DNA from 2 places in the Streptomyces sp. NPDC091412 genome. Region 1 is predicted to be linked to the other one. Evidence: riboswitches for the same ligand, from Rfam matches in the RefSeq annotation. Region 1 holds a riboswitch; the other holds the start of a gene.
What was found. A riboswitch is a leader RNA that binds a small molecule or an ion and turns the genes downstream of it on or off. The one in region 1 is predicted to bind cobalamin.

Region 1 (7,734 bases):
GGCCGACCTCCCAACTCAGCCGCGACGGGATCGCCTTGGGGTCGACCGAGTAGAAGTTGCGCCCGGTCGGCAGCACGTTGACCAGGCCACGGGTCGGCGAGCCGGACGGGCCCGCGGGGACGTAACCGCCGTTCAGCGCCCGCAGGATGTGCCCGATCTCGTCCGTCGTACGGGCGAGCCGCGGCACGACCTCGGTGCAGGCGAACTCCAGCACGGCCGTCGCGTCCGGGAGTTCGCCGCCCAGTACCTCCCGGACGAGCGCCGGCCCCGCGTCGGCCGCCCAGCCGCGCTCCTCCATGCCCTCGGCGATCCGCCGGCACAGCTGCTCCAGCAGGTCGATGGCGTCCGCCGCCGTGCGCGAGGGACCCTCGACCAGGTCCGTCAGCTCCACCGGCACCTTCACCGGAGTGCCCGGCTCGGCCAGCAACTCCTTCTCCACCAGACCGAAGTGCTCCGCGAGACAGGCCCGCAGCCCCGGCAGCGCGTTCGCCTGCCCGCCCCACACCTGTGAGGCGCGCAGCACGGCCAGCACCAGGTTCACGCGCGGCTCACCGACCGGGCCGCCGCCGAGGATGTGCAGACCGTCCCTGATCTGCACGTCCTTGATCTCGCACAGATAGCCGTCGATGTGCATGACGAACTCGTCGAAGTCGCCGTCGTCCGGCTGCTCGTCCACATGCAGGTCGTGGTGGAGCTCGGCGGCCTTGACCAGGGTCCAGATCTGGGCCCGCACGGCGGGAGCCTTCGCCGGGTCCAGATCGGAGACCAGCGCGTACTCGTCGAGGAGTTGCTCCAGTTTGGCCAGATCGCCATAGGTGTCCGCGCGCGCCATCGGCGGGACGAGGTGGTCGACGACCGTGGCGTGCCCGCGCCGCTTGGCCTGGGTGCCCTCACCGGGGTCGTTGACGATGAAGGGGTAGATCAGCGGAAGATCGCCGAGGACCGCGTCCGGGGCGCACCCCCCGCTCAGCCCCAGGCCCTTGCCCGGCAGCCACTCCATCGTGCCGTGCTTGCCCATGTGCACGATCGCGTCGGCGCCGAACGAGTATTCCAGCCACCGGTAGGCCGCCATGTAGTGGTGGGACGGCGGCATGTCGGGGTCGTGGTAGATCGCGATCGGGTTCTCCCCGAAGCCGCGCGGCGGCTGGATCATCACCACGACGTTCCCGAACCGGAGGGAGGCGAGGACGATGTCGTCGCCGTCGACATACAGGCTGCCCGGCGGTTCGCCCCAGGCTTCCAGCATGGCGTTCCGCAGCTCGGGGTCCAGGGTGCCGAACCACGCCCGGTAGTCCGCGAGCGGCACCCGTGCGGGCGCCGCGGCCAGCTGGTCCTCGGTCAGCCACTCCACGTCATGGCCGCCGGCCTCGATGAGCCGGTGGATCAACTCGTCGCCGCCCGCGGGGTATTCCGTGAGGGAGTACCCGGCGTCCCGGAGCGCGTCGAGCACCCGCACCGCCGAGGCGGGAGTGTCAAGACCGACGGCGTTGCCGACCCGGGAGTGCTTGGTCGGATAGGCGGTGAAGACCAGTCCGAGCTTCTTCTCGGCGTTCGGCTTGTGCCTGAGCCGCGCGTGCCGTACGGCGATCCCGGCGACCCGGGCGGCCCGCTCGGGGTCGGCCGCGTACACCGGCACGTCGTCCGGGCCCTGCTCCTTGAAGGAGAACGGGACGGTGATCAGCCGCCCGTCGAACTCCGGGATCGCGACCTGCATGGCCGCGTCCATGGGGGACAGCGCGGCGTCGGACTCGTCCCAGGCGGCGCGCGAGGAGGTCAGGCAGAGCCCTTGCAGCACGGGGATGTTCAGGTCCGCGAGCGCCCCGATGTCCCAGGCCTCCTCGTCCCCGCCCGCCGAGGCCTGCGAGGCGTGCGTGCCGCCGGCCGCGAGGACGGTGGCGACCAGGGCGTCGGCGCGCCCGAGGATCTCGTACAGCCCGGCGTCCGCGCCGCGCAGCGAACCGCAGTAGACGGGAAGGGCGTTGGCGCCGTGCGCCTCGATCGCGTCGCACAGGGTGTCGACGAACGCGCTGTTGCCGCTCAGTTCGTGGGCGCGGTAGAAGAGCACGCCGACGGTCGGCCGGCCGGCGGCCAGGGCACGTTCGCCGTGGACGCCGTACTCCGGCATCCGCCGCGGCTCCTCGAAGCCCTCGCCGGTCAGCAGCACCGTGTCGGAGAGGAACCGGGCGAGTTCCGCCAGGTTCTCCGGGCCGCCCTCGACGAGGTACTTCAGCGCCTCCGCCACGACTCCGGCCGGCACCGACGACTCGGCCATCAACTCGGCGTCCGGTACGGCCTCTCCGCCCAGCAGCACCGTCGGGACGCCGGAGGCCTTCAGCGCGGCGAGCCCCTCCTCCCAGGCGCGCTTGCCGCCGAGCAGCCGTACGACGGCGATGTCCGCGCCGTCCAGCAGCCCCGGAAGCTCCTCGTCGACGTCCACGCGGGTCGGGTTGCCGATCCGGTAGGAGGCGGCCGAGGCTCGGGCGGCGAGCAGATCGGTGTCGGCGGTCGACAACAACAACACTGTGCTCATGCGGGCGCTCCCGGTGGAATGAAAGGCAGTCCTTGCGGCGCGCCCGACTCGATGAGCCGCCAGAGCGCGTCCGTGTCCGCGTGCTGTTCGATCAGGTCGCCGAGCCGGTCGAGCTGCTCCTCGCGCAGCGCGGCGAACGAGGTGTCGGGCGCCGGCACGAAACGGCGGCCGGCGGCGGCCGCCACCTCGCGCAGGAACGCGCGCCGGAAGCCGTCCGACTCCAGTGAGCCGTGCCAGTGCGTGCCCCAGACGGCCCCGACCCGGCAGCCGTCCAAGAAGGGCTCTCCGCCGGTGACTTCGGCGACCCCGTGGTGGATCTCGTATCCCTCGACCCGTTCGCCGAGGGCTTCGCCCCGCGGCCGGGTGAGGGTCTTCTCGCGGGCGAACCTGACCCGTACGGGCAGCAGGCCCAGCCCGTCGACGTGGCCGCGCCGGCTCTCCACGTCGTCCTCGATGTGCTCGCCGAGGAGCTGGAAGCCGCCGCAGATGCCCAGCACCGGCCGCCCCTGGGCGGCCCTGCTCGCCAGGGCCCGCGCGAGCCCCCGCTCCCGCAGCCATTCCAGTGCCCTGACCGTGCCGCGTGTGCCGGGCACGACGACGAGGTCGGCGTCGGTCAGTTCCTCGGGCCGGTCCACGAACCGCACGACGACGCCCGGTTCGGCGGCGAGCGCGTCCACGTCGGTGAAGTTGGACATCAGCGGCACGGCGCAGACGGCGACCCGCAGCACGTCCTCGCCGACCGGCGGCGCCACGGTGGACTCCCGCACCGCGCCCCGCAGCGACACCCTCAGTCCGTCCTCCTCGTCGATGCCGAGCCCGTGCCGGAACGGCAGCACGCCGTACGTACTCCGGCCGGTGAGCCCGTGCAGCATGTCGAGCCCGGGTTCGAGCAGCGAGACGTCCCCGCGGAACTTGTTGACGAGGAACCCGGCGACGAGTTCCTGGTCCTCCGGCGACAGCAGGGCGAGCGTGCCGAAGAAGGAGGCGAAGACGCCGCCGCGGTCGATGTCGCCGACGACGAGCACGGGCAGCCGCGCGCCGCGCGCGATCCCCATGTTGACGATGTCGGTCCGGCGCAGGTTGATCTCCGCCGGGCTGCCCGCCCCCTCGCAGATCACCGCGTCGTACGTGCTGCGCAACTCGGCGAGGCAGTCCAGCACGGTGCCGAGGAGCTTCTGCTGCCGGCCGCCGTGGTAGCCGCGTGCGCTCAACTCGCCCACCGGCCTGCCCAGCAGCACGACCTGGCTGCTCTGCTCGCCGCCCGGCTTGAGCAGCACCGGGTTCATCAGCGCGGTCGGCTCGACCCGGCACGCCTGGGCCTGCATGGCCTGCGCCCGCCCGATCTCGGCGCCCTCCCGGGTGACGAACGAGTTGAGGGACATGTTCTGCGCCTTGAAGGGGGCGACCTTCACGCCCTGGCGCACCAGCCACCGGCAGATCCCGGCGGTGACGACGCTCTTCCCGGCGTCGGAGGTGGTGCCGGCGACGAGCAGACCGCCACTCATGACGTCCGTCCTCTCTTCAGCAGCCGTACGCCCGCGCACACGCCGAGCGCGAGCCAGCCCACGCGGCGGGAGAGCCGTACCGCGCGCCCGATGTCACCCGGCCGGACGGCTCGTCCGGTGCCGTTGAGCTCCGGGCGGTGCTCCACGCGCCCGGCGTACGAGAGCGTGCCGCCCAGCCGCACCCCGAGCGCCCCCGCGAACGCGGCTTCCACCGGACCGGCGTTGGGGCTCGGGTGCCGGCCGGCGTCGGCGCGCCAGGCCCGTACGGCACCGCGCGGGTCGTCGCCCGCGACGGCCGCCAGGGCGGCGGTGAGCCGTGCCCCCGGCCATCCGGCGAGGTCGTCGAGCCGGGCCGAGGCCCAGCCGTAGCGGCGGTACCGGGGGGACTTGTGCCCGACCATGGCGTCCAGGGTGTTGACCGCGCGGAAGCCGAGGAGGCCCGGCACACCGGCGGCGGCGCCCCACACCAGCGCGCCCACCACCGCGTCGGAGGTGTTCTCGGCGACGGACTCGACGACGGCCCGGGCGATCCCGTCGGCGTCCAGCGCCTGCGGATCGCGCCCGCACAGATGCGGCAGCCGCGCCCGGGCGCCCTCGACGTCCCCGGCGTCCAGCGCGCGCCCGATCTCCCGCGCCTCACGGGCGAGGGAGGTCCCGCCGACGACGGCCCAGGTGGCGGCGGCGGTCAGCGCGACGGACGCGGTACGCGAGGAACGCGCGGCGGACGCGGCCAGTGCGGCCGACCCCAGGACACCGCCCACGCACACGGCGGTGTGCAGGGCGCCCCAGCCGCGGTGGTCCCGCCACAGCGCGCGTTCCACGGCACCCGCGGCCCGTCCGAACACGGCGACGGGGTGCCCGCGGCGTGGATCGCCGAGGAGCAGGTCACCGAGGAGGCCGGCGGCGGCGCCGTACGCGAAGTCGCGATCGGCACCCATCGGGTCAGCCGGTCGTGCGGTCGGTCGGACAGACGGTGGTGAACCTTGTTCGGCAGCCGCGCATGGCGATATGTGTCCTCACTCAGGGTGTCCACGCCCTGGTTCGACGAGACCGGCGGCGAGAGTTCCTGGCTCCCGGGGAAGTTCTTCCCCGGTCACAGTGGCGGGACCGCGCCGGATTCGCACCGGACTTCCTCTCCTGCCGCCGTACTTGGCTCCGGCAGTCCACCACGCACCGCGAACACCCGTCAACCTGCCGTTGACCTGCGCAGGGGTACTGAGATGAGGCCCACACCGCGGGCGCCGGGAACCAGAAGACCCGCCCTTCCCGGGCCGTCGTGGGGACGGTCCGCGAAGGGCGGGTGACGTGAGGGGCGGGACCCGGTTGTCCGGGTCCCGCGCCGGGCTGGGCCAGGGCTAGGGTCTTTCGTTTGGATCAGGCCGGATCAGGGAGCGGGGTCTGGTGCCATGCATCGCAAGGCGGAGGAGGGCGGCAGGGCGGAGCCCTGCCAACCGACGACAACGCGGCGAGGCGCGGCACCAGGGCCCGCGAGCCCGGCATGATCCAAACGAGAGGCCCTAGGCCACGATCAGGTAGATCCCGTAGGCCACGGCGGCGGCGCACGCGGCGAAGCAGGCGTAGGCGCCGGTGACCGCGAGGCTTCCGCCGCCGTGGCCCTCGGCGACGGCCCGCTCGCGGCGGGAGAGACCGGCGATGCCGAGGGTGAACAGGGCCACGAGGCCCACCGCGACGCCGAGGCTGACGCCGAAGACGGAGCCGAGGGCCACCCAGTCGATCTTCATGGTGTTTCTCTTCCTTCTGCCTGTGGCGCGGGCTCAGACGGCGGCGGCCGGCGGGGTCGCCACGGACGCGGGATCACCGACGGGCGCGGAGGCCTGGGCGGGGATCGTGGCCGTGAGCTGCTCGGTCACCGGGGAGGCCGGGGGCGGGGTGACGGCGGCGATGGCCTGGGTGACCACGCCGGCCGGCTCCTCGGTCTCGTTGACGTTGGTGTGGTCGACGACCTCGCGGCGGGAGATCTTCCAGATCACGGCGCTGGAGGCCACCAGGAACGCGGCGACGAGCCAGGTGCCCCAGTGGCCGAGGCGCGTCACCGCCTCCGCGCCGGCCGCGACCAGGGCCGCGGCGGGCAGCGTGAGGGCCCAGGCGACGGCCATGCGGGTCGCGGTGGACCAGCGGACCACGCCGCCCTTGCGGCCCAGGCCCGCGCCCATCACCGAACCGGAGACGACGTGCGTGGTGGAGAGGGAGAAGCCGAGGTGGGAGGAGGCCAGGATGGCGGTGGCCGCGCTGGTCTGGGCGGCGAAGCCCTGCTGCGGCTGAAGGTCGGTCAGGCCCTTGCCCATGGTGCGGATGATGCGCCAGCCGCCGATGTAGGTGCCGAGCGCGATGGCCAGGCCCGCCGAGAGGATGACCCAGGTGGGAGGGTTGGAACCGGGGGCGAGGGCGCCGCCGGCGATCAGGGCGAGGGTGATGACGCCCATCGTCTTCTGCGCGTCGTTGGTGCCGTGGGCCAGCGAGACCAGGCCCGCGGAGGCGATCTGCCCGGCGCGGTGGCCCTTCTCGGCCGCCTTGCCGTGCGAGTTCGACCTGCTGCCGATGCCGTACGACAGACGGGTCGAGACCAGCGCGGCGAGACCCGCGACGACCGGGGCGGCGACCGCCGGGATGAGGACCTTGGTGAGCAGGACACCGCCGTGCACGGCGCTGAAGCCGGCCGAGGCGATGGTGGCGCCGATCAGACCGCCCATGAGGGCGTGCGAGGAACTGGAGGGGAGTCCGACCAGCCAGGTCAGCAGGTTCCAGAGGATCGCGCCCACCAGGGCGGCGAAGATGACTTCGGGACGGATGCCGTTCTCGTCGACGAGACCCTTGGAGATCGTGTTGGCGACCTCCACGGACAGGAAGGCGCCCACCAGGTTCAGCACGGCGGACATGGCCACCGCGACCTTGGGCTTGAGTGCACCGGTGGAGATGGTTGTGGCCATCGCGTTTGCGGTGTCGTGGAAACCGTTCGTGAAATCGAACGCGAGTGCGGTGATCACCACCATCGCGAGGATCAGCGAGAAGCTTTCCATTTACCCAGGCAATCGTTCGAGCGTCATTGGCGCGTTGAACGTAGGTAACCCGGGTGAACGGAAGATGAACTGAGTCGGTCATCGCGGTGTCCGTTCCCGTGGTCCGATGGGGAGAGAGCGATCGCTCGCGGAGGTGTCCTGGCAGGATCGGCGCATGACCGAACTCGGAGAGACGGCCCGCGCCTGGCGGGCGCTGGTCGCGACGGCCCGCCGCACAGTGTCCGACGGACTGGTCGTCGGCACCTCCGGCAACGTGTCCGTACGCGTGGGCGACACCGTGCTGGTCACCCCCTCGGGCGTCCCCTACGACCGGCTCACGGACGACGACGTCACCGGCGTCGGCCTGGACGGCCGGCAGGTGCTCGGCACACTGGTGCCGACCAGCGAACTGCCCATGCATCTCGCGGTCTACCGCAGCACCGAAGCGGGCGCCGTCGTCCACACCCACGCCGTGCACGCGACGGCCGTCTCGACCCTCGTCACCGAGCTCCCGCTGATCCACTACATGGCCGGCGCGCTCGGCGGGCCCGTCCGCGTGGCCCCGTACGCCACGTACGGCACCGAGGAGCTGGCCGGGAACATGCTGCGTGCCCTCGACGGCCGCACCGGCTGCCTGCTGCGCAACCACGGCACCGTCACTTACGGCACCACCCTCGACCAG
Region 2 (7,734 bases), on a different contig from region 1:
GAGCATGAGCACCGACGTCAGCAGTGCGGAGAACGAGGGTGGGGCGACCGTCCGTACCGCGCGCGTGCCCAAGTACTACCGCCTGAAGAAGCACCTGCTCGACATCACCCAGACGCTGCCGCCCGGCACTCCGGTCCCGCCGGAGCGGACCCTGGCGGCCGAGTTCGACACCTCGCGGACCACGGTGCGGCAGGCGCTTCAGGAGCTCGTCGTCGAGGGACGGCTGGAGCGCATCCAGGGCAAGGGCACCTTCGTCGCCAAGCCGAAGGTCTCCCAGGCGCTGCAACTGACCTCCTACACCGAGGACATGCGCGCCCAGGGCCTGGAGCCGACCTCGCAGCTGCTGGACATCGGCTACGTGACCGCCGACGACCGCCTGGCCGAACTGCTCGACATCACCGCCGGGGGGCGGGTGCTGCGCATCGAGCGGCTGCGCATGGCCAACGGCGAGCCGATGGCCATCGAGACCACCCACCTGTCGGCCAAGCGCTTCCCGGCGCTGCGGCGCAGCCTGGTGAAGTACACCTCCCTCTACACCGCCCTCGCCGAGGTCTACGACGTCCATCTCGCCGAGGCCGAGGAGACCATCGAGACCTCGCTGGCCACTCCGCGCGAGGCGGGCCTGCTCGGCACCGACGTGGGCCTGCCGATGCTGCTGCTGTCCCGGCACTCCCTGGACCGCGAGGGCCGGCCGGTGGAGTGGGTGCGGTCGGTGTACCGCGGGGACCGCTACAAGTTCGTGGCCCGTCTCAAGCGCCCGCAGGAGTAAGGGCCTTGTGATGGCGTAAGAATCTCGTGGCGGTCCGCGGCGTCATGTGCGCGAGGGATTCCGCGCGTGTGACACCGTGACCTAGATTGCCTGCGCACCGCACGGACGCTCGCCGGTGATCAGCTAGGGGACGGAGTCGCCACATGTCGAATGCCCCGGAAACCACCAGAGCGGTGGTGACACCCTTACGGGTCGTCATCGCCCTCTGTCTCGTCGTCCCCTTCGGGGCGCTGTTATGGGTGGGGTCGTACGCGAAGACGGATCCGGCGTTCATCGGGATCCCGTTCTTCTACTGGTACCAGATGCTGTGGGTGGTCCTCTCCGCGGCCCTGACGATGACCGCGTACCGGCTGTGGCTGCGTGATCAGCGCGCCGCCCGGGCCTCGCAGGCCGCCCCGACCGCCCCTACCTCCACGGCCGAGGACGGGGGTGCGGTGAAGTGAAGGACGGCGTCAACGGCGTCGCGCTCGGCGTCTGTGTCTTCTTCTTCCTGCTCGTCACCGTCATGGGCTTCCTGGCCGCGCGCTGGCGCCGTGCCGAGAACGAGCACAGCCTGGACGAATGGGGCCTGGGCGGCCGGTCGTTCGGCACCTGGGTGACCTGGTTCCTGCTCGGCGGCGACCTGTACACCGCCTACACCTTCGTGGCGGTGCCGGCCGCCGTCTACGCCACGGGCGCGGCCGGCTTCTTCGCGGTGCCGTACACGATCCTGGTCTACCCGCTGATCTTCACGTTCCTGCCGCGGCTGTGGTCGGTGTCCCACCGGCACGGATACGTGACCACCTCGGACTTCGTCCGCGGCCGGTTCGGCTCCAAGAGCCTGTCGCTGGCCGTGGCGCTCACCGGCATCCTCGCGACCATGCCGTACATCGCGCTCCAACTGGTCGGCATCCAGGCCGTCCTTGACGTGATGGGCGTCGGCGGCGGCGACAGCACCCACTGGTTCGTGAAGGACCTGCCGCTGCTGATCGCCTTCGGCGTGCTGGCGGCGTACACCTACTCGTCGGGGCTGCGCGCGCCCGCGCTGATCGCGTTCGTGAAGGACACCCTGATCTACATCGTGATCGCGGTGGCCATCATCTACATCCCGATCAAGCTGGGCGGCTTCGGCGAGGTGTTCGCCAAGGCGGACCAGAAGTTCAGCGAGTCGGGGACGGGCGGCCTGGTGCCGGCGGCGGCCGGTCAGTGGACGTACGCCACGCTGGCCCTGGGCTCCGCGCTCGCGCTGTTCATGTACCCGCACTCGATCACCGCGACCCTGTCCTCGCGCAGCCGCGAGGTGATCCGCCGCAACACCACGATCCTGCCGCTGTACTCGCTGATGCTGGGCCTGCTCGCCCTGCTGGGCTTCATGGCGATCGCGGCGGGCGTGCAGGTGAAGAACGGCCAGCTGGCCATTCCACAGCTGTTCGAGAACATGTTCCCGGACTGGTTCGCGGGGGTGGCGTTCGCTGCGATCGCCATCGGCGCGCTGGTGCCGGCGGCCATCATGTCGATCGCCGCCGCGAACCTGTTCACCCGCAACATCTACAAGGACTTCCTCCGTCCGCACGCGACGCCGAAGGAGGAGACCCGGGTCTCCAAGATCGTGTCGCTGCTGGTCAAGGTGGGCGCGCTGGTCTTCGTCCTGACCATGGACAAGACGGTCGCCATCAACTTCCAGCTGCTCGGCGGCATCTGGATCCTGCAGACCTTCCCGGCCCTGGTCGGCGGCCTGTTCACCCGCTGGTTCCACCGCTGGGCGCTGCTGGCGGGCTGGGCCGTCGGCATGGTCTACGGCACGGTCGCCGCCTACGGGGTCGCCTCGCCGACGCAGAAGCACTTCGGCGGCTCGGCGAAGGAGATCCCGGGCATCGGCGAGATCGGCTACATCGGCCTGACGGCGTTCGTGCTCAACGCGGCCGTCGCGGTGGTCCTGACGCTCGTGCTGAGGGCGGCGAAGGCGCCTGAGGGCGTGGACGAGACCCGGCCGGAGGACTACACGGCGGACGCCGGCGACCCGGACGTCGAGGTGGAACTCCCGCCGGCCACGGCGGCGGCCCCGCGCTGACAACCGGGAGGGGCATCCCACGGGCCGCCGGAGAAATCCGGCGGCCTGCCGCCGTGCCCGTGCGGCACACTCGGGCGCATGGACATCGTGATCCGGCCGGTGGAACCCGGCGAGTACGGCACCCTCGGTGAGATCACCGCGCAGGCCTACCTCCGGGACGGCCTCCTCGACTTCGGCGAGAGCGACGAGTATCTCGGCGAGCTGCGGGACGTGGCCAAGCGGGCGGCCGCGGCCGAGGTACTGGTGGCGGTGGCGGACGGGAAGGTGCTCGGCGGCGTGACCTTCGTCCCCGGCACGGGCCCCATGGCCGACCTCGCCGGTCCCGGGGAGACCGAGATACGGATGCTCGCCGTCGCGCACACGGCGCGCGGCCGAGGCGTCGGCGAGGCCCTCGTACGGGCCTGTCTGGACCGGGCACGGGCCGTGGAGGGCTGTGTCCGCGTGGTGCTGTCCACCCAGAGCGCCATGCACACCGCCCACCGCATCTACGAGCGCCTGGGCTTCGTCCGCACGCCGGGCCGGGACTGGAACCCCCTCCCGCACCTGGACGACATCATGCTGCTCACCTACGAGTTGACATTCTGACACGTTCCGGAATCGACACGGCACAACATATGGGGGTGCCCGACTCACTCAGCACAAGATGTATGCTCGTGCTCACTGTCGCCGCAGGGGAATCCGGTGCGAATCCGGAACTGTCCCGCAACGGTGTACTCGTGCGCGTATGCCCCCATGGGCCGTCACGAGCGTCAGTCCGAGGACCTGCCGACAGTGCGCCCGGCCGTCCGGTCCGGGTGCCCTGACGTCCGGGCTTCGTGGAATGGGCCGGTGGACGCGGCGCCGCGTGCGCTCGTGTGCTGCCCCCTGCCCTCGGCGAGGCCCCGTGCCGAGCGAGGGAGAGCTCCACGTGACCATCGCGCCAGCAGACCCGGTTTCAGCCACAGCTCCGGAAACCGACGGTCCAGGTGCCGTACTGCTGCGGACCCTGACCGAGCTGACCGCCGACCTCCCCGACGCCGACCCCGGCCGGGTCGCCGCCGCCGCGCTGCGCGGCCGGTCGGCGCGGGCCGACGAGGCCGAGTTGCGCGAGCTGGCCACGGAGGCGGCCGCCGGGCTCATCTCCGAGGACCCCGCCTACTCCCGGCTCGCGGCCAGGCTGCTGACCCTCGCCATCCGCGCCGAGGCCGCCTCCCAGGGCGTCGTGTCCTTCACCGACTCCGTCGCCGTCGGACACCGCGAGGGCCTTCTCGCCGACCGGACCGCCGAGTTCGCGCGCCGGTACGCCGACCGCCTCGACGCGCTGATCGACCCGGGCGCCGACGACCGCTTCGGCTACTTCGGCCTGCGCACCCTGCACAGCCGGTACCTGCTGCGGCACCCGATCACCCGCAAGGTGATCGAGACGCCGCAGCACTTCCTGCTGCGGGTCGCGGCGGGTCTCGCGCAGGACGACACCGCCCGGTCGGCCGACGAGGTCGAGGCGCTCTACGGATTGATGAGCCGCCTCGACTACCTCCCCTCCTCCCCCACGCTCTTCAACTCCGGTACGCGTCACCCCCAGATGTCGTCCTGCTACCTGCTCGACTCCCCCAGGGACGAGCTGGACTCCATCTACGAGCGCTACCTCCAGGTCGCGCGGCTGTCCAAGCACGCCGGCGGCATCGGCATCGCCTACTCCCGCATCCGCTCCCGCGGTTCGCTGATCCGCGGCACCAACGGGCACTCCAACGGCATCGTGCCGTTCCTGAAGACCCTGGACGCCTCGGTGGCCGCCGTGAACCAGGGCGGCCGCCGCAAGGGTGCCGCCGCGGTCTACCTGGAGACCTGGCACTCGGACATCGAGGAGTTCCTGGAGCTGCGCGACAACACCGGTGAGGACGCCCGCCGGACGCACAACCTCAACCTCGCGCACTGGGTCCCGGACGAGTTCATGCGCCGGGTGAACGCCGACGGGCAGTGGTCGCTGTTCTCCCCCTCGGACGTGCCGGAGCTGACCGACCTGTGGGGCGAGGAGTTCGACGCCGCGTACCGCGCCGCGGAGGCGCGTGGCCTGGCCAGGAAGACCATGCCGGCCCGCGACCTGTACGGCCGTATGATGCGCACCCTCGCGCAGACCGGCAACGGCTGGATGACCTTCAAGGACGCCGCCAACCGCACCGCCAACCAGACGGCGCAGCCGGGCCACGTCGTCCACTCCTCCAACCTCTGCACGGAGATCCTGGAGGTCACCGACGACGGCGAGACGGCGGTGTGCAACCTGGGTTCGGTCAACCTCGGCGCGTTCGTGGCCGGCGGGGACATCGACTGGGAGCGGCTGGACGAGACCGTCCGCACCGCGGTCACCTTCCTCGACCGCGTGGTCGACATCAACTTCTACCCGACCGAGCAGGCGGGCCGCTCCAACGCCCGCTGGCGGCCGGTGGGCCTGGGCGCCATGGGCCTTCAGGACGTCTTCTTCAAGCTGCGCCTGCCCTTCGACTCCCCGGAGGCGAAGGCCCTGTCCACCCGTATCGCCGAGCGGATCATGCTCGCCGCGTACGAGGCGTCCGCCGACCTCGCCGAGCGCAACGGCCCGCTGCCCGCGTGGGAGAAGACCCGTACGGCCCAGGGCGTGCTGCACCCCGACCACTACGACGTCGAGCTGACCTGGCCGGAGCGCTGGGCGGCCCTGCGCGAGCGGATCGCCGCCGTCGGCATGCGCAACTCGCTGCTGCTCGCGATCGCCCCGACCGCGACCATCGCCTCGATCGCGGGCGTGTACGAGTGCATCGAGCCGCAGGTCTCCAACCTCTTCAAGCGCGAGACGCTCTCCGGGGAGTTCCTGCAGGTCAACTCGTACCTGGTGAACGATCTGAAGGCGCTCGGCGTCTGGGACGCCCGCACCCGCGAGGCGCTGCGCGAGGCGAACGGCTCGGTGCAGGACTTCGCGTGGATCCCCGAGGACGTGCGGACGCTGTACCGCACGGCGTGGGAGATCCCGCAGCGCGGTCTGATCGACATGGCCGCGGCCCGCACCGCGTTCCTGGACCAGTCCCAGTCCCTGAACCTGTTCCTGGAGACGCCGACCATCGGCAAGCTCTCCTCGATGTACGCCTACGCCTGGAGGCAGGGGCTGAAGACGACGTACTACCTGCGGTCCCGCCCGGCGACCCGGATCGCGCGCGCCGCCCGGGCCCAGGCCGCCGCCACCGTCCCCGTCCAGCAGGCGGCGCCGGACGCCGACGCGATCGCCTGCTCCCTTGAGAACCCCGAGTCCTGCGAGGCCTGCCAGTAATGACCAGCGAGACCAAGAACCTGCTCGACCCCGGCTTCGAGCTGACGCTCCGTCCGATGCGCTACCCGGACTTCTACGAGCGCTACCGGGACGCCATCAAGAACACCTGGACCGTGGAGGAGGTCGACCTCCACTCGGACGTCGCCGACCTCGCCAAGCTGAGCCCGGGCGAGCAGCACCTCATCGGCCGGCTGGTCGCGTTCTTCGCGACGGGCGACTCGATCGTCGCCAACAACCTGGTGCTCACGCTCTACAAGCACATCAACTCCCCCGAGGCGCGCCTGTACTTGAGCAGGCAGCTGTTCGAGGAGGCCGTGCACGTCCAGTTCTATCTGACGCTGCTGGACACCTACCTCCCGGACCCGGAGGACCGCGCCGCCGCCTTCGACGCGGTGGAGAACATCCCCTCCATCCGGGAGAAGGCCGAGTTCTGCTTCAAGTGGATGGACTCGGTGGAGAAGCTGGACCAGCTGGAGACGAAGGCGGACCGCCGGCGCTTCCTGCTCAACCTCGTCTGCTTCGCCGCGTGCATCGAGGGCCTGTTCTTCTACGGCGCCTTCGCCTACGTCTACTGGTTCCGCAGCCGCGGCCTGCTGCACGGTCTGGCCACCGGCACCAACTGGGTGTTCCGTGACGAGACGATGCACATGTCCTTCGCCTTCGACGTGGTCGACACCGTGCGCAAGGAGGAGCCGGACCTCTTCGACGAGGACCTCCAGCGGCAGGTCACCGACATGCTGCGGGAGGCCGTCGAGGCCGAGCTGCAGTTCGCGCGCGACCTGTGCGGTGACGGCCTCCCGGGGATGAACACCGACTCGATGCGGCAGTACCTGGAGTGCGTCGCCGATCAGCGCCTGACGCGCCTCGGCTTCGCTCCGGTGTACGGCTCCGAGAACCCCTTCTCCTTCATGGAGCTCCAGGGCGTTCAGGAGCTGACCAACTTCTTCGAGCGGCGCCCGTCGGCGTACCAGGTGGCGGTGGAGGGCACCGTCGACCTGGACGAGGACTTCTGAGCCTCGTCGCGGCTCTCGCGGGCCTCCCGGTCCTCGTGGGCCTGGCGGATCCGGCGGTCGGCACGTCGGTCGTGGACGATGCCGATCACCGACGGCAGGACCATGAGGACCAGGAGTCCGAGGACGACGAGCATCGAGATCAGGCCTTGCAGCTGTGTCGTAGTCATGGACACCAGTGTGGCGCCGGACGCTCCTTACCGTGAGTGGCAGGACTGCCGTACACCTTCAAAATCCTGCCACCGCGGGGGCACACTGGAGCCATGCTGAAAAACGTGGCCACCGTGCTGCTGGACGGAGTGCACCCCTTCGAGCTCGGCGTGGTCTGCGAGGTGTTCGGACTCGACCGCAGTGACGAGGGGCTGCCTGTCTACGACTTCGCGGTCGTCTCCGCGGAGGGCCCGGCGCTGAGCACCCACGTCCCCGGCCTCACGGTCTCGACACCGCACGGCCTGGACCGGCTGGAGGAGGCCGACCTGATCACGGTGCCGGCCACCGACGCCGTCACCTCGCGCGGCTACCCGCCCGAGCTCCTTGACGCGCTGCGCCGGGCGGTGGACCGGGGCGCGCGGGTGCTCAGCGTCTGCTCGGGCGTCTTCGTGCTGGGCGCCGCCGGTCTGCTGGACGGGCG

Region 2: it holds a riboswitch for cobalamin, as region 1 does, so the genes downstream of both, ACIQMV_RS06170 (ribonucleoside-diphosphate reductase subunit alpha) here and ACIQMV_RS35175 (cobalamin biosynthesis protein) in region 1, are expected to answer to the same signal.

What each region holds. Positions count from the first base shown of each region.
Region 1 covers NZ_JBIVTV010000025.1:50,549-58,282, reverse strand. Annotated here, with positions in the region: gene cobN (cobaltochelatase subunit CobN) at 1-2,530, opposite strand, end outside; gene ACIQMV_RS35180 (cobyric acid synthase) at 2,527-4,035, opposite strand; gene ACIQMV_RS35175 (cobalamin biosynthesis protein) at 4,032-4,973, opposite strand; cobalamin riboswitch at 5,073-5,210, opposite strand; gene ACIQMV_RS35170 (hypothetical protein) at 5,553-5,777, opposite strand; gene ACIQMV_RS35165 (anion permease) at 5,811-7,073, opposite strand; gene ACIQMV_RS35160 (class II aldolase/adducin family protein) at 7,228-7,734, shown strand, end outside.
Region 2 covers NZ_JBIVTV010000002.1:444,920-452,653, reverse strand. Annotated here, with positions in the region: gene ACIQMV_RS06190 (GntR family transcriptional regulator) at 5-769, shown strand; gene ACIQMV_RS06185 (DUF3311 domain-containing protein) at 913-1,212, shown strand; gene mctP (monocarboxylate uptake permease MctP) at 1,209-2,819, shown strand; gene ACIQMV_RS06175 (GNAT family N-acetyltransferase) at 2,898-3,404, shown strand; cobalamin riboswitch at 3,450-3,604, shown strand; gene ACIQMV_RS06170 (ribonucleoside-diphosphate reductase subunit alpha) at 3,727-6,093, shown strand; gene ACIQMV_RS06165 (ribonucleotide-diphosphate reductase subunit beta) at 6,093-7,106, shown strand; gene ACIQMV_RS06160 (hypothetical protein) at 7,019-7,273, opposite strand; gene ACIQMV_RS06155 (helix-turn-helix domain-containing protein) at 7,367-7,734, shown strand, end outside.